Regions from separate parts of the Shewanella sp. YLB-07 genome, predicted to be linked through region 2. Evidence: predicted binding sites of a transcription regulator. Region 2 holds the regulator's gene; each other region holds the start of a gene.

Region 1 (10,039 bases), on a different contig from region 2:
TTTCATCTACGTGGTTAGTGCTGTAACTTTCCAAGCTTTTAAGGGCTGTACCAGAAACACCACGTTCAGTACTAATTTGATTGACGCCACCATCAATATTATTCAATATTTGTGCCAGCTCTGCTTTACCTTGAGGCGTATTGACTTTATTCGGGTCTTCGATCAACGAAATAGCTTGATTAATAGTATCGAAAATACTGACAGAGGATTGCGGCGTGATAGAAAAGCTATCCCCCGCGGCAGGCATTCCATCGAGCTTTACTTCAATGCCATTAAACTGGACCGGTGTTGATGGATCAAAGCCTGCGACCGTTGTCACTAACGTAGAGCTTGAATCTCTCACTTCAAGATTTGCTCCCGCCATGGTGAATGTATAGGTATCGGCGACATATGTTGCAGGATTCGATATTTTGGCACTTTCAACATTGAAATCACCTACTTGGGATGACAAATAATTGGCGCTAAAATCTCCTAATCCACTTGGAGCATTCATAAATGCACTATCACCTGGGACATTGGTGCCAATTGTCACTCCCGAGGCCACTATGGAGCTTCTAACACCGTTATCGCCGCTGTAGACGATATTGCCTGAAACATCGAACGTGAAAGGTTGCACGTTGGTTTCAAAACCTGAAAAGAGATAATTGCCAGATTCATCTTTACTATTGGCAATCGCCAGCAGTTCTTCTAAGGTGCCACGTAACTGATCGGCAACAGTTTGCCGATCAGTATCGGAAAGTGTGCCATTAACTGCACGCAAGACTTGCTCTCGTGTTGAGCTAGCCAGCGTCTCGGCCATGCCAAGTTTACTTTCCGTCAATGATAAGCGGTTATTTGCATAATCAATATTCTTCATATATTGATCGACCAAAGCATTTTGCTGAGATAGGTTATCTATAGCAATTGCTGCAACAGGATCATCTCCTGCTGTATTGACTCTTTTACCACTAGATAATTGGTCTATGATTTGGCTGGTCGCTGATTGTTTATTCAGAATACTATTAATGTTCTGACTAAAAAGCTGAGCCGTAGAAATTCTCATATCAACTTTTCCTATCTAACTGCATTGAATAATGTGTCGAAGATTTCATTGGCCGTTGTCATTATCCGCGCCGACGCCTGATAAGCCTGTTGAAAGCGCAGTAAATTTGCCGCCTCTTCATCTAAATTCACCCCGGATTCGCTCTGTACCCGGGTATAAGCCTGTTGATAAACAGACTGCGCCGTTCCTAAGCTAATCACGGCCGCTTTAGCCTTGCCACCAACCGACAGTTTTGTCCCCTCATAAACATCCGTTAGGGTTGAACCGCCACTGTTCATCAACTTGGCTTCACTCAATTTCGCCATGGCGACAGCATTGGTGTTATCACCAGGTGCAAATGAGAGATCGAAAGTAAATCTATCTGTCGCACCAACCGTTGTGGCCACATCGAAGGTAAAACCATGTGCACTAATTGAAGGTGGTGTATAAGCTGCTGGTGCACCAAGGGATGTGCCGTTGGCATCAAAGACTTCAAACATGCTAGTCGTGGTATTGATCTCGAAGGTCAGCTCAGAGCCAGTGATGGGGAAGTTGGCATTGGTGCGATCATCTATGCTCACCATCTCTACTTGAGTGTTACCTGAGTTCGCTGCATCTGCAGTGATCTTAGGTGCAGCGGCAGCAATCCCCTTACCATCGGTCATCATCACCCCGATACCAGCTGCGGCACCGGAACTGGGTCTTATCTCGAATTTATCGCCATCGGCTAAAGTGCCAGAATCTATGTGTACGGTGAAACCATTGGCACCATCGAGCTGAGTGCCATTTAAGGTTAACGGGGTGACAGCGCCTGTTACTGTATCTTTCAACTCATAGGTTGCCGGAGCGGTATACTTCAACTCGAAACTACTGCCGGACAAGAGACCGACATCATCAATATTGACTCTTAGGTTAGCCGAACCTGCATTTGAACCGAATTCACCGACTCGCCCAATCGCCATTGCAGGATCGTTAATATCTTTAAATATGTTCTGGCCCATCTCACCATCTAGGTCGAAACCTTGGCCATTGGCCTGATTGAATGCATCTGCAACCCCTAAGCTGAGTTGACCTAATTCAAGTTCTGCCGGAATAAGCGTTTCATCACGAAATTCAAATAGCGCACCTAGCTGACCGCCCATCTTAATTGGATCTATGACCTGACTCTGACTGCCAACATTAGCGGCGACTCTCAACTCACCCGGATGTGGATCTCCAGCTATAGTTCCTAGGGACATGGATACTTCACCGGAAACCAACATCACAGAGCCACCTAACATGATGCTTTTAGCACCAGTATCGAGTGGGATGACATTGACTTGTGCGTACTGGCTAAGCTCCTGAATGAGCGCATCTTGCCTATCTAACAGCTGAGCATCTTCACCCTGGGACTTCATCAACTCTTGATTTAGTTGACCCAGCTCTTTACTAATCTCATTGATTCGGTCGGTGATGCCGGCGATTTGATCATTGGTCTGCTTCATCTGGCCATCGAGGTGCTTTTGCATCTGATTCAGGTTATTCGCCAGTTGGCCTGCCGAACCTAACACAGTGCCACGAATGCCCATATCAGCAGGCAGATCGGCTAGACTATTTAAACCAGCAAACAAGTCATTCAGACTCTGTGGTATGGATTTGCCAATTTGTGAAAACAGCTGATCGAGTTCACTCATCTTAATCTGAGTGGTCTGAGCTTCACTGACACCGGTTTGACCAATCCTCAACTCACGAGCGGCATATTCGTTATAGATGCGTTTTACATCAGAAATATAGGTCCCAGCACCATAAAAGTTATCCCCCATACGCTGGGATTCCAGACTGGACTGTTCGGCAACTTGCCTGTGGTATCCCTGGGTATTAGCGTTAGCGATATTGTTACTGGTCACAGCAAGCTGCGCCTGAGAAGCCAAGACACCGGTGCGGGCAATATTTAAAAGGTCCATAGACATTACACTCGACTCCTATCTAATTGCCGTTCACCTTGCTGCATACTCTGCTGCGCAAAGGAAAACTCATATCTGTTACAAATAAAAATCATTACCTTGCTCCCAAAGATGGCAGCCTAATATCCGGCTTAATTGATTCCATCACCTTGATCACTTTATCGGCATAGTGAGGATCAGTTGCATAGCCAGCATCTTGTAATGCTTTGATAAATTCGTTGGGATTGGCGGCTTTCTTCATCGCTTCTTGGTACCTAGGTCCATCAGAAATAAAGCTGACAAAGTCATCAAAACTTTGCTTTATGTCTTCGTAGACACGAAAATCGGCTTTTTGCTGTACCGCAATACCTTGTTCGAACTCGAGCGTACTGACTAAGGCCTTATCACCCTGCCAACGTTTATCCGCTTTGATGTTAAAAAGGTTGTTGCTAGATTCGCCTCGAGCCCCTTTTATCATTTTCTGACCCCAACCCGTTTCCAGAGCCGACTGTGCTATCAAGACTTCGGGTTTAGTGCCTAAAGCTAGCGCCGCTTTTTCTGCATGGGGGTAGAGCTTAGCGACAAAATCATCTCTATCGGTGAAGGTCGTTTCCGCCTTTCTTACTTCAGATGGCAAACTCTTGCCTGTCAAAATACTGTCTAAGGGATTCATGGGCTTAGCATCTGCCCTGTCCTCGGCTTTTATGGCTTCATCAGGCATTATTGCCCGGTTCATCACATGAGATTTGAAAGATGCTTGAGATAAACCCGAATGCATATCGCCTCTAAGCACAGATGCAGGTGTGACATTGCTAGTTTCGGGAGACAGTTGTTGCATCATCATATCCGCGAGCCCTAACATGCCCTTTTCTGATAAGTTGACCGACATCTGCTGATCATGCATCTGCTCATAGAATTTAGTGTATTCGCTGTTCATCGGGCTATCGGATTCGAACACAGCATTGGCAGAGCGCATGCTTTTCATCAGCATCTGCACGAAGATCCCTTCGAATTGCTGTGCCACCTCCTTTAAAGCGGCCTTATCATCTTTCAGGGCCTTGGCTCTTAACGAGTCAAGACCTCCAATGTCCAAAAAGTGTGATGAATTTGACAGCTTTTCCATAAGAGTTCCCGGTTGTGCCGACAATAAACAGACGGTATTGTTTTTATAAAGCAAAGCACATGCCAGATCATCAGCATGCTGAGTTTTAATCCAATAAACATCGGTTTTTTTGGGGAAGTATTGAAGAGTAATACACTAATGAACAGAAAGTGTTAGGGCCTGGAACCAGGCCCTAACTGAACATCTTTAAAGGAAGTTAAGACTAACAAGATCTAGCCATATAACTAGATGATGATGAGTTCACCCTGCAGTGCTCCAGCCACCTTCAAGGCTTCCAGAATAGCGAGCACATCCGAGGGGGCTGCGCCCACTAAGTTAACGGCCCTAACCAATTCATCCAGTGTCGTGCCAGGGTTAAACATAAACATACGTCTGTCTGACTCATTGACATCTATGGTGCTGTCTGTAGTCACAACGGTTTGACCACCTGCCAAGGCATTTGGCTGTGATACCTGAGTCGCTTCGGCAATCGTGACAGTTAAGCCACCATGAGTCACGGCCGCAGGTAGCAGACGCACATTTTCGCCCACCACTATGGTCCCGGTACGTGAGTTAACGATGATCTTGGCAGATTCTGCTGCCGGTTCAACCTGAATATTCTCTAATGTTGCCAAAAACGACACTCGCTGAGACACATCTCTTGGCGCACTCACCTGTATTGAAGCCGCATCTAAGGGTCTCGCCATTCCTGGACCCAGCAACTCATTGATGGCATCGGCTAATCGTTTAGCCGTCGAGAAATCGGCGCGACGTAGGTTAAATGTGAGGTAGTCGCCAGTTGAAAAAGGCGTAGCAACAGTACGCTCGACAATGGCGCCGTTAGGAATTCGGCCAACGGTAGGCGTATTTTGAATGACTTTTGAGCCATCTAGACCTTCTGCGCTGAAACCACTGACCACCATACTCCCCTGTGCAATGGCATAGACATGACCATCGACCCCCTTGAGGAAGGTCTGGATTAAGGTTCCGCCGCGCAGACTCTTGGCTTCGCCCAGACTCGACACAGTGACATCCATAGTTTGTCCGGGTTTGATAAAGGGCGGCATATCCGCATGAACCGCGACAACGGCGATATTCTTAATCTTGGGCCGAAAATTATCGGGCAAATTGATGCCAAAGTTTTTCAGCATAGTCTTAAACGTCTGCTCGGTATAACGCGTCTTCTCACCCGTGCCAGGCAGGCCGACAACCATACCATAGCCTATGAGTTGGTTATGGCGCACACCTTGAACGTTTGCAATGTCTTTTATCCGTTGTGCCTGGCTTGGAGCAGCCACAAAAATCAGCAATAAAAGAGTGATAAATTTATATTTCATAGCGTTAATTCCTTAATCACGACTAGGTTCAATAGCAGCCTTAGAAAGGCCACCAACTCCCCATAAAGAATGAACTGAGCCAACCAACCTTCTGCACATCCGCAAAAGTACCTGTACCACTGTATTGAATACGTGCATTGGCTACTCTTGGTGAATCAATAGTGTTATCAGGACGTATATCTTGTGAGCGCACCACTCCGGTTATGCGCACAAATTCATCACCATTGTTGATACTTATCCACTTTTCTCCGCGAATAACTAAGTTACCATTGTTGAGAACCTGCATCACATTGGCCGAAATGCTGCCACTCAAACTATTACTCTGATCGGCATCGGATTCACGCTTGGTATTCATGCTGTCCTTGTATCTCAGATCCAAGGGTTGTCCGCCTATGGTGATATTACCGCCACCGGCATAGATGGGATCGAGTGTTAAATCCGTCCCCTTCTTGATCTCATTGCTGGCACTTTTTGTCGCTTGCGTCTCCTCCATCAAAATAACTGTGATGATGTCGCCGACTTTAAGTGCCTTAATATCAGAATATAGACTAGATGCCTGACTATCCTGATACATGGAGCCTGTAGCGGCGATTTTAGTCGGTGGCGCTTCAGGATATACGGGAGCGTAATAGGGATCGTCTGGGATCGGTTTCTGACCGCTCGTTGAACTACAAGCGCTCAACAAGAAACCAAGTAATAACGCTAATAATGAGCCTTGCTTGGTCATAACCTTGCCTCTACAGATTCTGATTAACATAAGACAGCATCTGATCGACAGCCGAAATAACTTTCGAGTTCATCTCATAGATACGTTGGCTTTCGATAAGATTAACCAGCTCTTCCGTCACGTTAACGTTCGACGTTTCCAGTGCACCTTGTCGAATAGCCCCCATTCCATCGAGTGAAGCCGTCCCCTGAATGGGTGTGCCACTGGCACCGGTCTCCAGGTATAAATTCTGTCCCATGGGGTCTAACCCGCTCGGATTGATAAAATCAGACATGCTCAGTTGGCCCACCACTTGGTTTTCTATCGTTCCAGGCGTTTTAACTGATACTTCGCCTTCGGCAGACACGGTTATACTTGTCGCATTATCCGGGATAGTTATTGCTGGCTGAACTACATAACCCGAACCAGGAGTGACAATTTGCCCGGTATCATCTAGCGTAAATTGGCCATTGCGGGTATAAGCCGCGGTGCCATCGGGAAGTTGTATCTCGAAAAATCCTGGGCCTTCAACCATCAAATCCAGGGAGTTATCAGTTGTCAGCATGTTGCCTTGGGTGAATACCTTTTGAGTCGCGACAACCTTAGTACCAGCACCGATATTTAAACCGTTGGGTAACTTGGTATTTGACGCGCTGATGCCGCCAGCTTGGTTAACGGTTTGATAAAGGAGATCTTCAAACACCGCACGACTCTTCTTATAGCCAATCGTACTCGCGTTGGCCACGTTGTTAGAGATCACTGCAATATCGGTTTGCTGAGCATCTAAGCCTGTCTTACTAATCCATAACGCGGGATGCATAATATTACTCCTAGCTAATACGCATTAATGAAGAGGAGGCTTGGTCCATCTCTTCTGCTGTTTTCATCATCTTGACCTGCATCTCAAATTGACGTTGTATATCAATCAGAGCCACCATCTCAGAGACGGCGTTAACATTACTGCCTTCCACTGCCCCACTCTCTAATGTAATAAAAGGATCCGCAGGGGCATTGTCGCCAGATATCAATCTGAACAGACCGTCTTCCCCGCGCATCAAATTCTGATTACCAGGATTAACTAACTTGATGCGACCGACTTCTTCGATGACTTCCGCCGTAGAACCTAAGGGTCTGACTGAGATAATGCCATCTTGAGCAATTTCTATCTTCTCGATAGGCAGAGGTAACACGATAGGACCAGCATCACCCATGATGGGATTTCCGCGGTCGTTACGCAGTAGACCGGTAGTGTCAAAACTTAAACTGCCGGAGCGAGTGTATGCCTCTCCGCCATCGGCGCTCTGCACCGCAATCCAACCATCACCTTTGACGGCAATATCGAGATCTCTTCCAGTAGTCTTGATAGGACCCGCAGTAAAATCAGCCGATGGGCTCTCTGTCATGGCAAATACGCGTGTCGGCAACCCTTCACCGAATGCTTGCATCGAACGAGCTTGCTCCATATCCGCTTTGAAACCATCGGTATTGGCATTGGCTAAGTTATTTGCGCGTACAGCCAGCGAATTCATATTCTGTTTTGCGCCACTCATGGCGACATAGAGTAATTTATCCACTGGGTTCCTCCGTCAATCATTTGTTTAATACTTCTGAGTAAGAAAACAGAAGCAAACATCATGCCAGAATAAACACAAATAATTGGCGCTGGAGTAAAGAGGCGTCAAAAAGATAGGCTATAAGGCGGAAAGGCATTGCCGGGCGGCAATGCCTTTTTGTATCAATGACACAATACCGAGCACATTATCGGATCTGTAATATGGTCTGTTGCAGAGTATTATTGACTTCCAGTGTTCTCGAGTTCGCCTGGAAGTTACGTTGAGCAGAGATGAGATCCACCAGCTCTGTGGTCAAATCTACATTCGACTGCTCTAACGCAGATGAACGAATGCTGCCGAAGGTACCACTATTGGCTTCACCTGCGAGTGCCTGGCCCGAATTTTGGCTAGCCTTCCAGGAAGTGTTCCCCACTTGAGTCAAGCCTTGCTCATTGGCAAAACGCGCCAATGCCACCCGAGCCAAAGCGACTGTTGTGCCATTACTGTAACTGGCGTTGATCAAACCATCGGCGCCGACTTCAACATTGGTTAGACGACCCACGGTAGTGCCATCCTGATTTAATTCGGTCACCTCGAATGTCGAGGCATATTGAGTCGGATTATTGAAATCTATCGTCAGAGTTTGCGTGCCATCGGTACCAGGACCCAGCACACCAGCACCACCGACTCCTAACTGCACAGTGGTAATAGTGGCTGGGTCGGTAGTCGTATGAGCCCCTATATCATTAAACTTGATCACCGCACCTTTCCAGCCGCCGGCAGTCACAGCGGTACCGGTTCCATTTGGGGCACCATCTCCATTGGTATCCGTTTGATAGGTGCCAGCTGCGCCTGCCAGATCAACTTGTTTACCATCCACCGCATAGAAAGCGACCCAGTTACTCTCACCGGTATAAGCCGCATTCGGTGGACGCACGAAATAGGTCGTCATGATATGCGGCTCACCCAAGGAGTCATACATGGTCACAGCAGTCGAATTATTATAGGTATCTCGATCGTTGGGATCGAACGAGGCGGGATCTAATGTAGAGTCAGCGGCATTTAAGTTCATCTGTATGCCAATGTTCTCTGTCTTCTGCGGGCTGCCTGCGGTATCAGGAATCGTTACTGGCTTAGTCGTAGTAAGGCTGACAGATGTCGAGTTGCCATCCTTATCCACAGGAAAAGTTTGCAAATAGTTTCCTTGTGAATCAACTAAATAGTTACTCGAATCCACTTTAAACGCACCTGCACGAGTAAAGGATTGCTCCTTGCCATTAAGATCCGAAGAAGTGACAAAGAAACCACCGCCATTAATGGCCATATCCAAAGCATTATTAGTAAACTGCATGCTCCCTTGGTGAAATTGCTGAGCAACTTGGCTGGTTGTAACTCCTCCTCCAACGGCAGTCTTACTATTAGAGAAAATGGAATTTGCGTACACATCGGCAAACTCAGCACGAGACTCTTTAAAGCCTATACTGTTAACGTTAGCTATGTTGTTCGCAGTGGTGTTTAGATCTTTTTGAGCAGCAGCAATTCCACTCAACGCGATATTAAATGACATGATTTACCTATATTCAATCGATTACAGCAGGTGGAATGTTAAATACCACCAAAATTCAATTCATAACAACAGGCAATGAGAGTATCTCCCATCGGTATTCAAATTTTTACGTTAATGTCTTTCCTGATTTAACCAGATTACTGGTAGCCACATTGCACAAAGGTATTGCCGAGCGGCAATACCTTTGTGCATATAGGAAAATAAGAAGCTGATTATCGGATCTGCAATATGGTCTGTTGCAGAGTATTATTGACTTCCAGTGTTCTCGAGTTCGCCTGGAAATTTCGTTGAGCAGAAATTAGATCCACCAGCTCTGTGGTTAAATCTACATTCGACTGTTCTAACGCAGACGAACGAATGCTGCCAAAAGTACCGCTATTTGCCTCACCAGCCAGTGCCAGGCCCGAACTTTGGCTAGCCTTCCAGGAAGTGTTCCCCACTTGAGTCAGGCCTTGCTCATTGGCAAAACGCGCCAATGCCACCCGAGCCAGAGCGACTGTTGTGCCATTACTGTAACTGGCATTAATCAAACCATCGGCGCCGACTTCAACATTGGTTAGACGACCCACAGTGGTGCCATCCTGGTTTAATTCTGTCACCTCGAACGTCGAGGCATATTGAGTCGGATTATTAAAATCTATCGTCAGAGTTTGCGTGCCATCGGTACCAGGGCCCAGCACACCGGCACCACCGACTCCTAATTGCACAGTGGTAATAGGATCTGGACTGGTAGTGGTATGAGCACCGGTATCGTTGAACTTGATCACCGCACCTTTCCAGCCGCCAGCTGTAACAGCAGCTGTACCTATAACATTTGCCACACCATCGCCT
Region 2 (10,039 bases):
TGTCGCCATCGGAAATCCCGCGACATACTCCCAGATAATGGAAGATGGACGCCCGGCTTCTGCCAGTGCCAAAGAAATTAGGTATGAGCTATCGAGCAGAACCTTAACCTTGGTAGGTAATGCCACGCTGGAGCAAGATGGTAGCCGAGTAACAGGTAATATGATTCGCTACAACATAGCTAAGCAACAGTTGATAGCAGAAAGCAAAGGCAATGATAGGGTTATCACCATTATTCAGCCAGAAAGCTATCAGGATACCAGTCAAGATAAGGCCAAAGAACAAGAGCCAGCTACGGAGCCGCTGCCGACTCAATTACCAGAAGTCGAGCCAGCTGAAACGAACAATCAAACCAGCAAGCAAGACATTATACCTACTCAGTTACCAGTCATAGGGCAGGAGAAACAATGAGCCAGATGACGCTAAAGGCAGTCAACCTTGCCAAGAGTTATAAGAATAGAGCCGTAGTTCAAGATGTCAGTATCACAGTCAAAACCGGACAGATAGTCGGTCTGTTAGGCCCTAATGGCGCGGGAAAAACCACCACTTTCTACATGATCGTAGGCTTAGTACAGAGTGATAAAGGTAGGATCTTAATCGATGATGATGATCTGACCTTAGATCCTATGCACTTGAGGGCAAGAAAAGGCATAGGTTACCTGCCTCAAGAGGCGAGCATCTTTAGGAAGTTATCGGTTAGGGATAACATAATGGCGGTACTACAGACACGTTCAGATATAGATAACAACACCCGGGAAGAACAACTCGAGAGCCTTCTGGAAGAGTTTCATATTACCCATATTCGTGACAGCCAAGGCATGGCACTCTCGGGCGGTGAACGCAGACGCGTCGAGATAGCCAGAGCCTTGGCAGCTAACCCTAAGTTTATTCTCCTCGATGAGCCCTTTGCAGGGGTGGATCCTATTTCGGTTATCGACATTAAAAAAATCATCGAGCAGCTTAAGAGTCGCGGCTTAGGTGTACTGATCACTGACCATAATGTGCGTGAAACTTTAGACGTATGTGAGCGAGCTTACATAGTCAGTCACGGAAATTTAATCGCTGAAGGTACACCCGCCGAGATCTTGGACAATAAGCAAGTACGAGCTGTGTACTTAGGTGAACAATTCAAGCTATAGTTAATCAAGAGACTCATTCTTAACGCGCATTAAGGGATGAGTATTTATCGACACTCGGCTTACTCAGCCTAAGGTCCAGGGGCTCAGAGAAACCCCAAACAAGTCAAAGCAGGCTTTCTCATTTTATAATTACAATGAAGGGAATAGCGGTAAATGAAAGCGTCACTCCAGCTTAAAATGGGTCAGCAGTTAACCATGACACCACAACTGCAGCAGGCTATACGTCTATTGCAACTATCGTCGCTGGAACTGCAACAAGAAATCCAACAAGCGTTAGACTCCAACCCCCTTCTCGAACTAGATGAAGAACAGGTTGACCCCCCAGTCAATGGTGAAGATAAGACCATAGACGCAGAAGACTTTAACGCCACGGGTGATGGCGAAGGTGATGGTCCAATCGACAGCTCTGCGGTTGAAACCTCAGAGGCAATAACCCAAGATTCCATGCCAGAAGAGCTCCCCATGGACACCACTTGGGATGAAGTCTATACCGCGTCTCCGAACTCGAGTTCTGGTGCCATGCGCGACGATGATATGCCCTTCCAAGGCGAGACCAGCGAAGGTTTGTATGAGCATCTCGAATGGCAGAAGAACCTGACACCGTTTTCTGATAATGATCTCGCCATAGCGACCGCCATCATAGATGCCATTGATGAGAGGGGCTATCTCACCCAAAGTGTTGAAGATATTCTCGAGGCCATGGGTGATCCAGAAATTGAACAGGATGAAGTTGAAGCCGTCCTCAAACGTATCCAACACTTCGATCCTATCGGCATAGCAGCCAGGGACCTCAGCGAATGTCTCTTGATTCAACTGGCACAATACGCAGATACAACCCCCCACATAGATAATGCCAGGCTCCTTATCAAAGATCATCTGGATCTGATCGCAGGACGTGATTTCCGCCAGTTAATGCGTAAGACTAAGCTTAAGGAAGATGATCTCAGAGTCGCCATTGAGTTAATCCAAACGCTTAATCCCCGCCCAGGACTCGCCATTACTCCAGGTAAAGATGAGTATGTCATCCCAGATGTCACTGTGACCAAGAAGAAAGGTCGTTGGATGGTTGAGTTAAATCCAGACAATATGCCGAAGATCAACGTCAACCAACATTATGCATCCATGGTGAAAAGTACCAAGAATCAATCAGATAGTCAGTTTATTCGTGGTCACCTGCAAGAGGCTAAGTGGTTTATCAAGAGCTTAGAGAGCCGCAACGAGACCTTACTGAAAGTCTCAAACTGCATAGTTAAATTCCAACAGGGCTTCTTCGAATTCGGTGAAGAAGCCATGAAACCTATGGTATTGAACGACATAGCCGAAGCCGTAGAGATGCACGAATCCACCATATCCCGTGTCACCACACAAAAATATATGCATACCCCGAGGGGCATATTTGAGCTGAAATACTTTTTCTCCAGCCATGTGGGGACCGATGATGGCGGCGAGTGTTCATCTACCGCCATTCGTGCTTTCATAAAGAAGCTGGTTGCAGCCGAAAATCAACAGAAACCACTCAGCGACAGTAAGATGGCTTTGCTATTAGCAGAGCAGGGAATTCAGGTCGCGAGGCGCACCATAGCTAAGTATCGTGAAGCCATGTTGATTCCACCATCGAATCAACGTAAGAGTTTATAAAGAAGGAAGTAAGGTCGTCACCTAAATAGAAAAATCTACTTAGCCACGACCTGATTAGCGCTCATGTTGAGCGCTAATCACCAGAAGCAGCCTGTAGTCGATAACCCTTAGGCTCAACTCCTGGTATAACAGGGAATTATGTTGTGAGTTAAATCCCGAAAGATTTTTCTACAACCTACCTAAGAGTTAAATTGGACACTGGAGGAGTATTTCTATGCAAATAAACCTAACTGGACACCATATAGAGATCACTACATCGCTAAGGCAATATGTCGAAGAAAAGTTCACTAAGCTTGAACGACATTTCGATCAGATCAATAATGTACACGTTATTTTAAATGTTCAGAAAATGCAGCAAAAAGCCGAAGCTAAACTCCACCTTGCCGGTGGTGAGGTTTTTGCTATGTCAGAGAACGCTGACATGTACGCCGCTATCGACTCCCTGATTGATAAGCTCGACCGTCAGGTTATTAAACACAAAGAGAAGCTAACAAAGCATTAATAATGGAATTAAGCACCATCCTGCAGCCGGAATGTACAACTTGCGCCACTCCGGGCAGTAAGAAAAAGGTACTGGAACTCATCAGCGATCTTGCCGCTGTCCAGTACCCAACCCTATCTTCACAAGAGATTTTTGAAAGTCTCTTGGCGAGGGAAAAAATGGGAAGCACAGGTATAGGTAATGGTATTGCGATTCCTCATGGTAGGTTGAGCAATATAAGTCAACCGGTTGCTGTATTAATCAAGTGCGAAGAGCCTATCTCCTTCGACGCCATTGATAAGCAACCTGTAGATATACTATTTGCACTTTTAGTCCCTGCGGATCAATGTGAGCAGCACTTGAGTACTCTGTCATCCATGGCTGAGAAACTCAATAACAAGCATATTGTGAAACAGTTACGAAAAACTCAAGATGAGTCAGAACTCTATCAGGTGATAACACAATGAAACTGGTGATGGTGTCCGGTCGTTCCGGTTCGGGAAAATCTGTCGTACTCAGGGTCTTAGAAGATCTTGGCTACTACTGTGTCGATAACCTTCCTCTGCCACTAATGGATACCTTGCTCGAACAACTCAAAGGCAGTACAGAACTCGTAGCCATTAGTGTCGACGTGCGTAATATATCAGAGCAAGACAAAGAGCTAGAGAAGCAGTTTGCTAACCTCCCCGAAGGCACAGAATTACTCAGTTTCTTCTTGAACTCGAGCGATGAGGTACTGCTGAAACGTTACAGTGAAACCCGAAGATTACACCCACTATCCCGCACTAAGACGTCTCTTAAAGAGGCGATAGAGCATGAAAGAGAACTGCTCGAACCCGTGTCTAAGATGGTCGATCATTACATAGACACATCAAACCTCAATATCTACGACCTGAGTGACAAGATCCGTGAAATTCTCCTAGGCAGTATCGATAAAGAGTTGGTCATTAACTTCGAATCTTTTGGCTTCAAATACGGGATGCCAGCCGAGGCAGACTTCATGTTTGACGTTCGTTTCTTGCCAAACCCCCATTGGGAACCGGAGCTAAGACCCATGACAGGGCTAGATGAGCCGGTTCAACTTTTTTTGAGCCAACAACCCACAGTCAATAAATTTATCTGGCAAATAGAAAACTTACTGGCAACCTGGTTACCTCATCTTGAAAGAAATAACCGTAGCTACCTTACCATCGCCATAGGTTGTACTGGCGGACAACATAGATCTGTTTATGTCACAGAGCAATTAGCTAAGCTATTTAGTAACAGTAAGCATAAGATTCAGGCGCGTCATCGCGAATTGAGTAATGACTAAATTAGAACGCCAGGTCACCATATGTAATAAACTCGGCCTCCATGCCCGAGCCGCAACTAAACTCGCCATCCTGGCGTCCGAGTTTGACGCCGAGATAACCATAGTGCAGGGAAAGAAGGAGGCCTCTGCTGCCAGTGTGTTAGGCTTATTGATGCTAGAAACTGGCATGGGAAAAACCATCACACTGCTCGGTGAAGGTCAGGATGCCGATGCTGCGCTAGATGCAATATGTGCACTTGTCGATGCAAAATTCGATGAAGCAAGTTAACCCTAACCTTTTACTCTCACTATATTCGCCCTTTCTTTTACAAATTAGCTAACCCTAATCTAAAGCAAACTATCAAACACAACCAAAGGAGGGTCCACTATGCCGAAAGAAGTGCTAGACAGTGAAACAACCGATCAACGTCTAAATCAGCTTACCCAAGCCCTTGGTAATGGTATGTTTGTTCATGTCAGAAACATGCTCCATGATATGGCAGCATCGGATGTGGCCTTTATTTTAGAATCATCTCCGCCAAGAACGCGTCAGGTCTTATGGCAACTTATCGATCTGGATCATACCGGGGAGATCTTAGACGAGTTAGGGGAGGAACTAAAAGATAGCCTCATCAAACAGATGACACCAGAGCGAGTCGCGAAAGCCGCGGAAGGCATGGATACCGACGATCTTGCCTATATCCTGCGTAGTTTGCCCGACAGTGTCTTCAATAAAGTACTCCAGTCCATGAGCAGCCAAGATAGGACGAGAGTCGAGCAGGCGCTATCTTACCCGGACGACACCGCTGGCAGTATCATGAATACCGATACCGTCACCCTACGTCCCGACGTCAACATAGATGTGATACTGCGTTACCTTAGAATTCGTGGAAAGCTACCGGAAGCGACTGACACCCTCTATGTCGTCGATAAACGTGATAATTTACTCGGCGGTGTGCGGATTTCAGATCTGCTCACCTGCAACCCGGACGCATCAGTCAGAGACATTATGGCCTCGGATCTAGAAGGTATTCCTGTTGGCATGAATGACAGCGAAGTCGCACAACTATTTGAACGACACGATTGGATCTCGGCACCTGTTATCGGCGAAGATAATCAGCTGCTTGGCAGGATCACCATAGATGATGTCGTCGATATCATCAGGGAAGATGCCGAGCACTCCATGATGGGCATGGCGGGTATGGATGAAGATAGCGATACCTTTGGCCCGGTCTTAAAGAGTACTTTACAGCGCTCTCTATGGCTGACCATCAACCTATTTGCCGCGCTCTTGGCAGCGTCTGTCAGTAATATGTTTGAAGGCACGCTGGAGCAATTTGCCACCATAGCGATTCTTATGACCATAGTGCCGAGCATGGGAGGCGTCGCCGGTAATCAGACCTTAGCCCTGGTGATTCGAGGAATTGCACTGGGCCAGATAGGACAGAGTAACTCTCGTTGGCTGATAGGCAAGGAGTTGGCCATCGGTTTCCTCAATGGCTTGTTATGGTCAGTATTGGTATTCGCAGCCGTGTGGCTCTGGAAAGGTGATATAGCCTTAGGTGCACTCATAGGCGGAGCCATGCTAATCAATATGACAGTGGCAGGGTTTGCCGGTGCAAGTATTCCATTACTACTTAAAAAAATGAACATCGACCCGGCCCTCGCCGGTGGCATGGTGTTAACCACAGTCACTGATGTGATTGGTTTGTTCGCCTTCCTCGGACTGGCCACCTTCTTCCTGCTGTGATCTAATAAAAACCGGTAACAAGTATTAGCCCCTAAAAGGGGCTTAAGCAAGGCCTCCAGTCCAGCAGTCTTGCCTTTTAACGCTATACTTGTAAAAAGCACTCTGCGGGCCCTTGTTTGAAACCTTTTAACCCACTCATACTTATCCCAATAATCCTGTGTATCATATTGAGCATAGGCATTAGTGAGATCTACCTACATAGACTCGCTCAGCTTAACCAATGTAAAGAGATCAGTTTAGAACTCTCCATAAAAAAGCTCAGCCTTCGCCGTCATGAGAAAGATTTCTTTTTTAGGAAGCAGGATAAATACTTAAAGAAGTGGCAACAAACACTCAAGGAGCTAAAGAGAGAGTTTGCTCTCTCAAATACGTGTTTCTCGATATGGGACATACAGACAGATCTCATTACACAGATGAAGCTTAATTTAAAAAGTTATGAAGCAAATTTCATCGTACTCACTTCCGAACTAGACAAGTCAGACAAACAATCTTTGAGTATGTTGAATAGTTTGATGGCCCTACAAGAAAGATTAGAGAAACTCGCCAAGATTGAGGATAATAATGTTTATGCTCAGACATTAGCGATACGCCAACACTTGTTCGAATATATCACCTCGAAACAAGCCATATCACTGCAACTCTTGGGTAATAATGTCATGGCAATCAGTCAATGGCAAGATGTGTCCAAAAAGCTCAAACTAGAGCTTGAGGGATACCTGAAAAAGGTCAATACACTGAAGCAGTTTATTGAAAGCCATCAGTATTCCCATGAAGCCGGGACCATGGGACAGATGCGCTCTGATATACATAAAATAGAAGAGATTCTTCCAAAACTAACCCAAGCGATAGATGTAAAAATCAGTAACCACCATACCATCAGGTGGGTTATTTACCTTGTTATTCTGTTATTGATATATGTGACTTACCGTATTATTAATCGAATGCAGATTAATAGATGAACCTAGTGTCCAACATTGGCACTCAAGAAGAGAAAAGGCTTCCCAAGGGAAGCCTTTTTAGAAACTGTAATAAACAAGAATTAACTTTGAGGCAATGGACTCAAGATAATCTCCACACGGCGGTTCTGCGCCCTGCCTTCTGCGGAAGAATTACTCGCAATAGGTCTAGCTTCACCTATGCCTTCAGACTTTACTCTGGCATATTCCACTTTCTGAGCCACAAGATAATTACCCACTTCAATGGCGCGAATTTTCGATAAACGCAGGTTGTATGACTCAGAACCTGAACTGTCCGTATAACCCAATATATTGAGTTGAGTTTGATCATACTCTTTAGCCACTAAGGCCACGCTATTAAGCACCTTTTTAGCTCCAGAATTGAGATGAACCTCATCGACTCCGAAGGTGACTTCATTCGGCATATTCAGCACAATATTGTCACCGGAGCGAGTCACACTCACTCCTGTTGACTTAAGTTGCTTCCTCAATTCGGCTTCTTGGGTATCCATGTAATAACCAATACCACCACCTAAAGCCGCCCCCGAGGCTGCACCGATCAGGGCTCCCTTACCACGATCGCTCTTGCTCGAAGATACAACTCCGATAGCAGCGCCCGCAATCGCGCCGATAAGGGCACCATTGGTGGCTTTGGCGTTTTGACTTTCGTTAGTATAGGGATTTGTCGTCTGGCAACCTGCAACTAAGATACTAGTAGCAAGAACTGCAACACTCAGTGCTGACTTATTAATTTTTTTGATCACATAGAACTCCAGAATATCTTGATAAGTTTACACTCAAGATATACAACAGGGTAAATACAGTTTACATTTTGTAAATTGAATGATGTTCAGTATATAAACTCCTTATGAATAAACAAATGTTCATCGGCTAACCGTTCATTATTTCAGCTTAATATTTATTCATGATGCATCGAGTTGTTACCAAGTCGACATTTTTTACACATTTAAATGAGATAATTCTCGGTTCTAAAAAACAATAGGTAAGGTACATTGAGGTCAAAACTATTAATCGTTGAAGATAATCAAGATGTCGCAGGCATTCTTGCCGATTATTTTGAAGTGCAAGGAACAGAAGTCGATTTCGCGACCAATGGCGAGCTCGGATTTAAGCTCGCTCTTGAGTCCAACTTCGACGCCATCATACTGGATCTAATGCTGCCTAAGATGGATGGCCTCAGTGTCGCTAAAGAACTCAGAAAGCAAGGCTGTACCACTCCGATCCTCATGTTAACGGCCCTCGATGATAAGCAAGATCTGCTCAACGGATTTGAATCAGGGGCTGACGACTATCTAGCCAAACCTTTCGACTTAGATGTACTCAATGCCCGAGTCACAGCATTGATCAAACGCCAGCAAGGAAGAGTAGCCTTAGGCATATTAAAATACGGCAGCCTCGAATTAAACACGGCTGAACATCAAGTCTATCGCAACGGAACTAAGCTCATTCTGACGCCTGCTTGCTATCAAATATTGCAATTATTAATGAAGCGAGCGCCGAACGTGGTCAAACGTGAAGAGCTTATCGAGGAGTTATGGGGTGATATGCCACCGGGTAGCGACATATTACGTAGCCACATGTACCAACTTCGCAATCAATTAGATAAGCCATTTTCTGAGTCAATGCTGGTCACGGTGCCAAAAATAGGCTTTAAACTTCAACAGGAAACGTTAAATAATAGTAATGAAAACCCCTCAACCTCCTAGCTCCACGGCCCAGAGCTTAACCAAGAAATTAAGCCTCTATTTCAATGCCATCGCTCTGCTTATTGGTATATTGGTTTTTGCTCTGAGTCAGGCGGGCCTCTACTGGCTCGAAGATGAGATAAACAAGCGTAACTTACAGCAGACAGCTGATTTTTCTGTCGACCAATTTCAGCAAGGGGCAAGCTCCCCCCTCATCATAGGTCCTAATATTTTAGCCTATGATTCTGTCCAAACGTTACCTAAGCAATTCCAACAACTCAGCCAATACCCCATTGGCTACAATGATGAAATCACCGATGACATAGCCCACGACCTCTTTTTCCATCACTCCAGCTTTATTCTCGAAGGGGAGACTAGACCTCTCTTCTTAACCATGGAAGCAGAAAAAGTCGAACTCAGCTCTGATGAATGGCGATATATCAATTTTGCCTCTCTCGCTATCATGATACTCCTCTATCTGGCATTCGATTTCGCCATTTCAAAATTATCTAAACGTCTGGTGCAGCCTGTCAATCAGCTCAGCCAGCAACTGAAATCCGCCCAAAGAGAAACCAGCTTCTCAGTCCCGGAAGGTTCGGCATTAGAGTTCACAGAGCTATCTAATAGCCTGAATAAATATCGCAATCAAAATGAACTCCTAATAAAACAAGAGCAGTCATTCGCCAAGTATGCCAGCCATGAGCTAAGAACTCCTTTAACCGTTATTCTGGGAGCCACCAAGCTGCTCGACAAGAGTGATAAGCCTGAGTTTCAACTTCGACAGAGAGCAAGAATCGCTAAGGCTACGGCCGACATGCAACACACGATTGAAGCCCTGCTGAGTCTGGTCAAACAGGAACAGACAAGAGAGAATTCCACCAGTAGGAAACTGGTTGAAAAAGAGATAAAGCAGATCTTGGATGAGGTGTCCCCTCTGGCTAAATATAAGCATCTCAAGGTCGAGCTCAAGATATTTGCTGAACCAGACATTCAGCCAAGCCCTCCCGTACTGAGGATGTTATTGATCAACTTGTTACAGAACGCCATCAATGCCAGTGATTCAGGAATTATCACCCTGGA
Region 3 (10,039 bases), on a different contig from region 2:
AACCATCCATCTCGGGCATTTCAGCGTCGGTGATCAACATTAAGATCTCATCCTGCACAGACTTACCTTCATCACACCAACGCTGTAGCGTCCTTAGAGCCTGTAAACCGTCTGAGACTTCGAGGATCTCTATGCCTAATGGCTCGAGTGTCTCCTTTATCTGTCTTCGCGCCGTCGAGGAGTCATCGGCGATTAAAATCTTACGGCCCTGCATCTCGCCAACCAAGTCCTCATCGAGTACCCCTTCAGACAAGGTGATGTCATAATGAATGATCTCCGCCAACACCTTTTCCACGTCGATAATAGAAACGATTTGACTAACACCATCAATTTCGATGCGAGTGATCGCCGTTAAATAATTATGCCTGCCAGCCGTTTTGGGGGGAGGTAAGATATCTCCCCAGGTCATATTGACAATATGCTCGACTTTACCCACCTTAAAACCCTGAACACTGCGATTATACTCAGTGATGATCATGTTGGCATCATGCTCGCCTGTGATAGGTTTATAGCCGATGGCGCTACGAAGATCGATAACCGGGATGGAGGTTCCACGAATATTAGCCACACCGCTGATATGTGGATGGCTACCAGGAACGGCACTCAATTGAGGCAATTTAACCACCTCTTTTACTTTAAATACATTGATTGCAAAAAGCTGAGTGGCATTGATTCGAAACAGTAAGAGTTCAAGCCGGTTTTCTCCTACAAGCTTGGTTCGTTGGTCAACCGAGTCGAGTACTTTTGCCATTATGTTGCTCTCAAAATAAAAGGTCTAAAAATAAGGGGACAAACATAAAGGCTATCCCGATAAAGCTCTTAGTGATTATAGACTTTATCACTAGCATTGAGCTGATAGAAATCAAGTTAATCTCAAAATGATAACTAATGTTCAAGATTTTAAATGCCTATATTCTTGCCGCTATGGGTGCCACTGGAATGATACGAGAACCATGACTCACTACAATATCCATGATGCCAAGATGTAGCGCTTCGGCCACCAACTGATAAGTCGGAAAACTAGTAGTTCCAACATAAGCGAATACGTTAACCTGCAAGCCGTGCAAGCCAAATCCTTGAAAAGTGACCCGTAGAGGGCTCTCATCCACCTCTTTATGCTGCTCAAGCATTGCCGTTATATCGGCAATAATGCCCTTCAATTGCTCGGAAGAGGTCTCATAATCGAGCCTGATATCGGCCTTGAAACGGATTTTCTCACGCTCTGAGATATTCTCTATCTCCATCTCAGCTAATTTTGCATTGGGCACATGGATCAAGGTTCTGTCTAAGGTTCTTATTTGAGTACACCTTAAACCAATCTGCTCGACTGTCCCCCTAATAGCACCAAACTGACAAAGCTGACCCACCTTAATCGGAGCCGCTGAATATAAGGTAATAGTACCGATAAAGTTTTCTATCGATTGTTTAGAAGCCAAGGCTATGGCAACTCCACCTATTCCCATCCCCGCCAAAATAGCACTGGCACTGAATCCCAGATGTTCCAGCCATACAAGGCCAGCAAGGGCAACAAAAATAACCCGAACAAAATTAGTCAAGGGTCCTAACAGAGAAGCCCCCTGTTGGTTGTTTTGTGCAAGCCAACGCCGTTTAAGACCCGCTTGAAAAATACCTAAAGAAGACCAGACCAACCATACGACAGCGATAAACAACAAAAAACCTGTGTTAACCATCTCCAATGCCATGGCCGAAATGCTACTGTGAGCCATCCAGGCTCTGTCTAATACCACGGCGATAAAGAAACGTAATGGCCCGGCAACGATATAGCCCAACTCCTCTTTAAGCGCATAATTACTTTTCAAAATGATGAATTTAATGACCCAGGTTATTGGGATCACAACTAAAAAAGCGGCAGCCAGATACACTACGAGTAAAGTTAACTCCCAAAGATTCACTTTGAACAAACGACCTTCAGGTATGTTGTCAACAAACCACTCCACCACAGGCCCGTAGCCTAGCTGATCATAGAGCGTTGGGATTTTGGCTACGGTAGCATTAGATATCTTCCAAATCGATCCCTGTTTACCTGGAACACGCTGCAGTAGTAATGAAACTTCACTGCTTTCCAGCTTTATTCGCCCAAAAGCATCCCTATAGGCCGGCAACATATCGTTATCTTTGCCCCGGGGAGAGTCATTGATCTGATCCAGATCAACCCAGATATTTCTGTCGATAATCGCTTGAAGTTTTGAGGCGTATTCTGCTCCCTTACCTTTAGCCATCCCATCTGGAAGATAACGCAGGTCTAAGTATTTAGCCGCCAAGACATAATCTTGTTCATAGGCCGCTTGGGTAAACCCTTCCAGTGTCCCCCTGGGAGTATCGCGTTTGAATTCATCCTTATACTCATACTTTTGATGCACAGAGAGTTCAGTCGTGACTGATTGCTCATTTGACGCACCTTTGAGCACTCCCACCATGTTCGGCACGACTGCGGCACTGGCATGTGAGAATAAAAGGAGTGAACACCAGAAAAGAGGGAGAAACCAATGATTCAAACGCATACTTATCGACCGCCAATTAACAAAACACCCACAAATTCTATCATTTATTACCATAAACGACAGTTTTACAGCTTAATTATATTGGCAACGAAAAAGCGCATAATAATGCTACAAGGGTATTGACAAGCCCATTCTCGTCGATATAATAACCACTAGTTTTGAGACACCTTTATTTAATTTTCTTTGTTAGTCCGACTCCATATCGTCACTGCCTCGCAAAAATATTATAACTCCGGTTCAACTACTCAACTTTAGTCATCTAGCTGTCATACATCTGTGTTTAACTCGAATCCAATCGGTTTAGTGGTTATCTCACAAATTACAAATATTAACATTTATTGATAACTAGTTTACTTGATTAAACCGTCGAAGATGGGTAGCCTCAAAACGAACTTAATGCTCATCTTTTGCTAATAGCTAAGGATTTTATTATTAAATACAAACTGCTATTGATTAATACTAGCAGTAACACATAAGGAGTATGACCTATGTCGTACAATGTAAATGGTCACCAGATCACAGTTAATTTTCCAGTAGATTCTATTTCAGTAAATAAATCTTCTATCGCTTTCACCGATAGCCAAGGAAAAAACCGACAGACTTTCTCAAAGCGCACCGAAGCGTTGAAATTTATGAACTGGCTATTATCTGGCAGTAAATAAGTTTAAGTTAGTTCTTGTCAAACCTCTCACTAGGCTGCTAGTTAGAGTTAGTTAACACAATCAACAGATGCTAATCGATACACTCCTCTCACTGGTATCGAATGTTTCCCCGCTAATAGACAGGAAACAGATAGGACCGGCACCATAAGTCGGCTATTAAGCAATAAAGCAACTCCTACCTTTGGTTCAGGCTGTATCACTTTCACAGATACTTAGCCTGACCAAACGGTAAATACTCCCCAGAACGCATCTCATACATCCAAACGTCACTCTTGGTTCGAACAAATACTACCGATTAACATCATAATTTCAATCACCGTACTTCCTCATGTATCTCGGCAGCATGGTTTCATTACCCAATAATCCCCCTTGGTGAAGATACAAGATAGGCACATCTTCTGAGCTCGTGTTTAGATAGTATTCCAGTGCCAGCCAGCCCAGAGGGTCATAAAGTAACTCGAAAGCGATGCCACTGAGTGAGAGCGTTTTCCACATCTCATAAAACTCAGGATACAATTTCCCGAAATGATACTTTTTTGCCAGAGTCACAATCTCGGGGTGATGTTTTGGATTGTCAGACAGCTCGGTAAATTGCTGAGTTAAGTAAGCACTCCCCCCAACCGCGGCGCAGGTAAGCACGCGAATGTTTATCCCCTGTTCAACAAAATACTTATTAACATACAGAGCGGTAGTACCTGTACCGGACGGCAAAAAAACGACAAGATTATGTAATTCATTCTCATCAGCCCACTGCACGATCTCTTCAGCCAGTTTAGACACTCCAAACTCGGCATACTCGCAGCGACCTCCTTCAGGAACAAAAACAGCATTTTCCTCAAGCGGCAGTACAACCTCTTGTATATAAGTGTGAGTGTCCCGACCACCTCTGTCATCCAGAGTATCGAGTGATATGATATGGGCGCCATTAGCTAATGCCGCACCATAGTTACCACTTGGCTTGAGTTTGATGTGAGAGGCAATGTGATCCACATAGAAATCTAAACTCCACCCCTTAATTTTTGCTAGCGCCGACATAGAATAGAGGGAATTAGCCTGGGGGGAGCCATAGCCGATGAGCTTAATCACTCCTGGAAAATCATGCTCGATGAAATAGGCAAATTTTCGTGCCTTGTTACCCGAGAATTCAGGGTGGAGCAGATCATCTCTCTTGACAAAAATGTCTCTGTTAAACATCTCTATGGTATCGACTGGGGTGCGGCTTAACTTCATTTCAAGGCATTATAGCTGGGATAGACAAGGAGTGATTTTACCACTGGGTACGCCTTACAATCGACTAAAAGTACTAAAAGCTGATAAATCTCACTAGTACCCTTCCCAATAAGAACAATAAGCAATTGAAACTAAACAATTTAAATACTTGGCACGTCTTCTGCTTAATAAGATTAAGAATGAAAATAAGAAACGATGTTTCACTGGAGGCCTAAATGGCAGTATTACGGTTAGTTTTTAACATAGCTTGGTTTGTCCTTGGCGGCTTCATCATGGGATTAGCATGGTGGCTAGCTGGCCTACTTTGCTTTATCAGTATCATAGGTATCCCATTCGGACGCGCCTGTTTTGTCATAGGTGAAATGACATTTTGGCCCTTCGGTCAAGAACAGATGAATAGAAAACATCTAACGGGACAAGAAGATTTGGGTACTGGCGCTTTTGGCACAGTAGGGAATATTATCTGGTTTCTGTTATTTGGGATCTGGCTCGCAATCGGACATATCACACATGCCTTGGCTTGTTTTGTAACCATTATAGGCATACCTTTTGGTATTCAACATCTCAAACTTGCCATGTTAAGCCTAACGCCAATCGGCCAAACTGTGGTGGCGAAAGCCTAAAATAACGGCTAACGGTGGCCTAATCAAACCTATGGGCCACCGCTAGCAGTTTTCCAATTATTTATCAGACGCCGTAACAGAAGCCATATAATCATCCAAAATAGATTTAGCATCTATTCTAGTGAGTCCATGATTAACAATACTCCGCCACTTATGGCCATCAGGACTGTTTTTAAAGGCAACGTATAATTGTTTTTCTTCGAGCAACTTTTGATTCATCTGTAACTTATCGGCTAATGGCTTCAAGTCATCTCTTGTCAATATAAACCTAAGTACATGTACATCGATCACGGCGCCATCCACACGACCAGTCGCCACCTTCTTGATATTATGTTCATCAGAGCTGACAACTTCAACAGGCTGAGTCCCCTGCTTAATCATGATATCGAGATCGGCAGTATTCACATAGTCTCTAACTACGCCTAATGTATAATCATTCAGATCGATAAGTTTTGGCCAACGGATAGGATTAATTTGTCTCTCTACAAGACCCAATGGGCTTACGCCGAGAGATTCAGAAAAAATAAAGGCCTGTGTCGGATACGAGTATTCGGGTAGATATCCCAGATACATAGAATCATCCCGGCTAGCCAATCTCACCGCCCGGCTCCAGGGATAAAAGTCGACCGAGAGCTCATGACCCATGGCATTGAGAGCGGCGCGGGTGATAGCAATCAATGCGCCTTGATCCACCAGTTTTTTTCCGGAATAAGGTGGCCAGTGTAACGAAGTCAACTTGAGGGTATCCGATTTAGCAGGCCCTATTAGCAATAGGGCTAAAACTAGTACAAGCCTAAGTCCGCACTTCCCTGATGAAGTACTGAACCCAGTAAACGCAAAAATAATTCTTATTCGGTTAATGGAAATATCCTACTTGGCATCGATTTTACATAAGTATAGACAGTTTATACTTAACGGTTATCCGCATAGTAATTAACCTTTGTTACAATTGTCGACTGGCATAAGAGGCCTTTATAATGAGACATTGTCTAAAATAGACATGATTAGACAGGAGCAGGTATGATTCGTAAGGCGCTTATCTCCATTATCGGTGGATTACTGACACTCGCCGGAATCGCTCTGTTGGCCCTGCCCGGACCAGCTTGGCTTCTATTGCCAATAGGGCTTGCCATATTAAGTCTTGAATACTCTTGGGCAAAGATCTGGCTTCGTAAGAGCCAGCGCCAGTTTTATGCTTCCGCCGCTTGGCTAGATAGAAAAATTCTATTGTGGAAAATGAACCGCTAATAGCCGTGCTTAACCTCCCAAAGCCTCAGAGACAAGACCCTCTAGATCACAAACATGTTCAGATAGTGATCTGCATGTCTCTTCCTGCCTTAATCCCCACATAGAGTCTGAGATCTGCTTCACGATTACTTAATCCAAACATACGATAGCCCCTATCTAAACAAAGCGTTACCACCTTTAATTGTGAAGGAATAAGATAGCCTTATAAAATACCCACACAAAAAACAAGTATTAAATGAGGTCTAGTATGAAGCGACTTACTTCAGTTTCTCTCGCCATTCTCGCGGCTATCAGCACTGCCGCCATGGCTCAGGAACCTATCGAGATAATTGAACCGGCAAAAATCACTGCACCAGAAAAGGTCGAATTAGGTAAGATGCTCTTTTTCGAACCAAGGCTCTCAAAATCGGGCTTCATTTCATGTAACTCATGCCACAACCTGTCATTAGGTGGCGTCGATGCACTGCCCACATCCATAGGTCACAACTGGCAACAAGGCCCCATAAATTCCCCAACCGTGCTCAACGCCGAATACGGTTTAGCCCAATTCTGGGATGGACGAGCCAAAGATCTGCAAGAGCAAGCAGGTGGCCCTATCGCTAACCCCGGTGAGATGGGCTATACCCATGAGCTCGCAGTATCAACGGTGAAGTCTATGCCAGCATATCAGCTAAGATTTGAGGCGATATATGGTAAAGACGCTGTCAGTATTGACAACATTACCGATGCAATTGCTGAATTTGAAAAGACCTTAGTGACGCCAAATAGCCCATTCGATCTATATCTTAAAGGCGATATGTCAGCAATCAGTGCAGAAGCGAAATCTGGTTATCAACTGTTTAAAGATAAAGGCTGTACTAGTTGTCACAACGGACCAGCTGTTGGTGGCACCATGTATATGAAGATGGGGCTAGTCAAACCTTTCCATACTACAAATCCCGCTGAAGGGCGTATTGCAGTAACCGGCAAAGAAGCCGATAAATTCGTATTTAAGGTACCAACACTCAGAAATATCGAGTTGACCTATCCCTACTTCCACGACGGTGCGACTTGGACACTGGAAGAAGCGGTGAATACCATGGCAGAGATCCAATTAGGACAGGAGTTAACTGAGGTAGAAACCAAAGAGATGGTGACTTTCCTTAAGTCTCTAACCGGTGAGCAGCCGCAGATAGTGTTACCTATCCTACCGCCATCGAATGCTAACACACCAAGACCAGTGCCATTTGGTGACTAGACCAATCTGTATAAGCTATAGATACGCAAACGCCAGCTAAATGCTGGCGTTTTTATGTCTGGCTTCTCTTAAATAGAGAGTATGTACTCTTTACTATAAGGAGGTCATGGATAGATAAAACCTAGCCTATAACCTAACTCTTTTAGCCTTCTAGCAAGCAAGTTTCATTGAAAAATTATTATAGCGTTCAAGGATTGCAATCAAGACACCTTGACGCCTCATATTATCTATCACACCCGGACTAAAGCGTTCGAGACGCGTCATGGCGGTTAGCAATAGTTGGCAATCATGCAGGCTGGCATCGGCAATGTACTCAGGCCTGTCAACTAAATGGCTATTTTGATACCAATCATCCCATTTAAAATCGTTCAGTAGCAAATGGCTCTTGGCCAAGTCTTCGGTAAACTCATGCAGCTTACAAACCGAAATGGGTTTGTCTCCGCAGGCTAATATATTCACATACTTAGCATAAAGGTTCGATGTATGATTCGATACTAATGGCTTCATCTTATACCTCCTATCAACGAGAATGGCCTGTATAAATACTCAATACACATGCTCGTTGAACACTTTTACTCAGCTTTCAACATTCAAGGTTCTTATATAACCTTCTACAACTAAAATATCTGCATATGTCGTACCACTGACCATATGTCGCCAATATACTCGATGGGAACTGAACCTAGGCTTAACGGTACGGTATATTATAAATATCGGCCGTTAAGCCTATTTGCTTTAACCTTAGTGCTACTAAGCCGCTTGCATAACGCCGCTACTGGATGTGCTATAACTGAGTAAAATTTCAATTGAAACTAGACAGATAAAATACTCGATATCATCACAGACTAATCTGCTAGAGAGCAGAGAGTCGCTCCCACCAGTCTAGAGCTCTGCACGATCGAACTCTTCCATAATAAGCTCAGTAAACAGACGCCCCGCCTTACCCAATGGCCGCTCCATGGTCGACACTAGTTTAGGAGTGAAACTGTGGCGGCTGCCGCCACTAAAATCCACCTCAATCAGCTCCCCACGTTTGAGCTCATCATGGATGAGGAAGTCTGGCATCCAGCCAAAACCCAACCCCATCTCCAATGCATTCTTCTTCATGATGAAACCAGACAGATAAAACACCTTATCCCCACCGAATTGAAGCTCATCTTGATAGCTTATTTCGGGGGATGAATCTTCGATGGTGAGCTCAACATGCCTTTGCAGCTCAAATAACGAGATATTCTCTTCCACAGCCAACGGATGGCTTGCCGCCACGACGAGTATGCTGGTAATATCCGGCAGAGACTGAGGTCGATAATTGGGACCGGTACGATAGTCTTTCACTAACATCAGATCGGCATTATCCCGCTCAAACCTGTCTTGTACTCCACCGAGAAACTCCATATTCAATTGAATTTTTGTCGGGATCTGGTGGGCAGCCATACGTTTCAATGCCTTCATGATTGGCTCCATCGGCAAGGCTCCGTCGATAACTAGTTCCAATTTAGGCTCCCACCCCTCACTGAATCTGCTCGCTAAATGTTCAATGTTTGCAAGGTACTGCAACAGTCTCTGGCCTTCGGCGAGTATAACTTTACCTTCCGGCGTTAATTCGGCTCGGTACTGATCCCGACAAAAAAGATTTACACCTAAGTGTTGCTCTAGCTTCTTAATCTGATAACTCACCGCAGACTGAGCCTTATGCAAACGCTCTGCAGCCTTAGCAAAGCTGCCTTCTTCGACCAAAACCTCAAGTACTTTAAATGCATCAACATCTATACGCATACACGCCTCATTAGTGTAAACCTAAACATACCATCTACTTTATAGATTAACTCACGCCAATTATTATTCTTTTTTTTGTTCATCTGAGCAACTAAATTGATATTAAGATCACAATTTAGGTGAAACTGGCGTCTGCCTCAAACTGAAAGACATCATTTAGCCCAACATAAAACATAAAAAGCACGCATCAAGGTGCATGAAAAATTGAACGAGGATAGAACAATGGCAAGCGAAAAAAATCCACTGGGCTTATTGGGCATAGAATTCACTGAATTTTCCACCCCAGATCTTGAATTCATGCATAAAGTATTTATCGATTTCGGTTTCTCTAAACTGAAAAAGAGCAAGAACAAAGATATCAGTTACTACAAGCAAAATGACATCCATTTCCTGCTCAACAACGAGCGAAGCGGTTTCTCGGCCGAGTTCGCTAAGAGTCACGGTCCTGCGATCTGTTCTATGGGCTGGCGCGTAGAAGATGCACAATTCGCCTTCGAAGGTGCGGTAGCACGCGGTGCTAAGCCTGCCGATGATGCTAACAAAGATCATCCTTATCCGGCTATTTATGGCATAGGTGACAGCTTAATTTACTTTATCGACATCTTTGGTGAAGAGAAGAATATCTACCAAAATGATTTCGTCGATCTCGAAGAGCAAGTCATCACTCAAGAAAAAGGCTTTATCGAAGTCGATCATCTCACCAACAATGTCTACCAGGGCACCATGGAGTTTTGGTCTAAC

What was found. The regulator sigma-54, encoded in region 2, starts transcription at its own class of promoters, with help from an activator protein. The targets are predictions, from matches to a motif close to GTTGGCACGNNNNTNGNNT.
Region 1: flgF (flagellar basal-body rod protein FlgF) is a predicted target of sigma-54. The motif match lies at 7,712-7,730, and genes of this name have one in related genera.
Region 3: FS373_RS27570 (YccF domain-containing protein) is a predicted target of sigma-54. The motif match lies at 4,562-4,580, and genes of this name have one in related genera.

What each region holds. Positions count from the first base shown of each region.
Region 1 is NZ_VOQB01000010.1:147,789-157,827, forward strand. Features, by position in the region: gene flgL (flagellar hook-associated protein FlgL) at 1-1,042, opposite strand, end outside; gene flgK (flagellar hook-associated protein FlgK) at 1,054-2,970, opposite strand; gene flgJ (flagellar assembly peptidoglycan hydrolase FlgJ) at 3,059-4,066, opposite strand; gene FS373_RS20715 (flagellar basal body P-ring protein FlgI) at 4,291-5,382, opposite strand; gene flgH (flagellar basal body L-ring protein FlgH) at 5,423-6,109, opposite strand; gene flgG (flagellar basal-body rod protein FlgG) at 6,120-6,908, opposite strand; gene flgF (flagellar basal-body rod protein FlgF) at 6,919-7,662, opposite strand; gene flgE (flagellar hook protein FlgE) at 7,847-9,208, opposite strand; gene flgE (flagellar hook protein FlgE) at 9,421-10,039, opposite strand, start outside.
Region 2 is NZ_VOQB01000011.1:102,223-112,261, reverse strand. Features, by position in the region: gene lptA (lipopolysaccharide transport periplasmic protein LptA) at 1-409, shown strand, start outside; gene lptB (LPS export ABC transporter ATP-binding protein) at 406-1,137, shown strand; gene FS373_RS21745 (RNA polymerase factor sigma-54) at 1,291-2,775, shown strand; gene hpf (ribosome hibernation promoting factor) at 2,990-3,277, shown strand; gene ptsN (PTS IIA-like nitrogen regulatory protein PtsN) at 3,280-3,723, shown strand; gene rapZ (RNase adapter RapZ) at 3,720-4,568, shown strand; gene FS373_RS21725 (HPr family phosphocarrier protein) at 4,561-4,836, shown strand; gene mgtE (magnesium transporter) at 4,936-6,297, shown strand; gene FS373_RS21715 (hypothetical protein) at 6,414-7,256, shown strand; gene FS373_RS21710 (OmpA family protein) at 7,337-8,005, opposite strand; gene FS373_RS21705 (response regulator transcription factor) at 8,267-8,980, shown strand; gene FS373_RS21700 (sensor histidine kinase) at 8,958-10,039, shown strand, end outside.
Region 3 is NZ_VOQB01000018.1:52,741-62,779, reverse strand. Features, by position in the region: gene FS373_RS27590 (chemotaxis protein CheV) at 1-751, opposite strand, end outside; gene FS373_RS27585 (mechanosensitive ion channel family protein) at 909-2,522, opposite strand; gene FS373_RS27580 (hypothetical protein) at 3,011-3,184, shown strand; gene FS373_RS27575 (pyridoxal-phosphate dependent enzyme) at 3,494-4,414, opposite strand; gene FS373_RS27570 (YccF domain-containing protein) at 4,630-5,037, shown strand; gene FS373_RS27565 (substrate-binding periplasmic protein) at 5,095-5,772, opposite strand; gene FS373_RS27560 (PGPGW domain-containing protein) at 6,058-6,285, shown strand; gene FS373_RS27555 (cytochrome-c peroxidase) at 6,533-7,522, shown strand; gene FS373_RS27550 (DUF6508 domain-containing protein) at 7,673-8,029, opposite strand; gene FS373_RS27545 (LysR family transcriptional regulator) at 8,405-9,298, opposite strand; gene hppD (4-hydroxyphenylpyruvate dioxygenase) at 9,521-10,039, shown strand, end outside.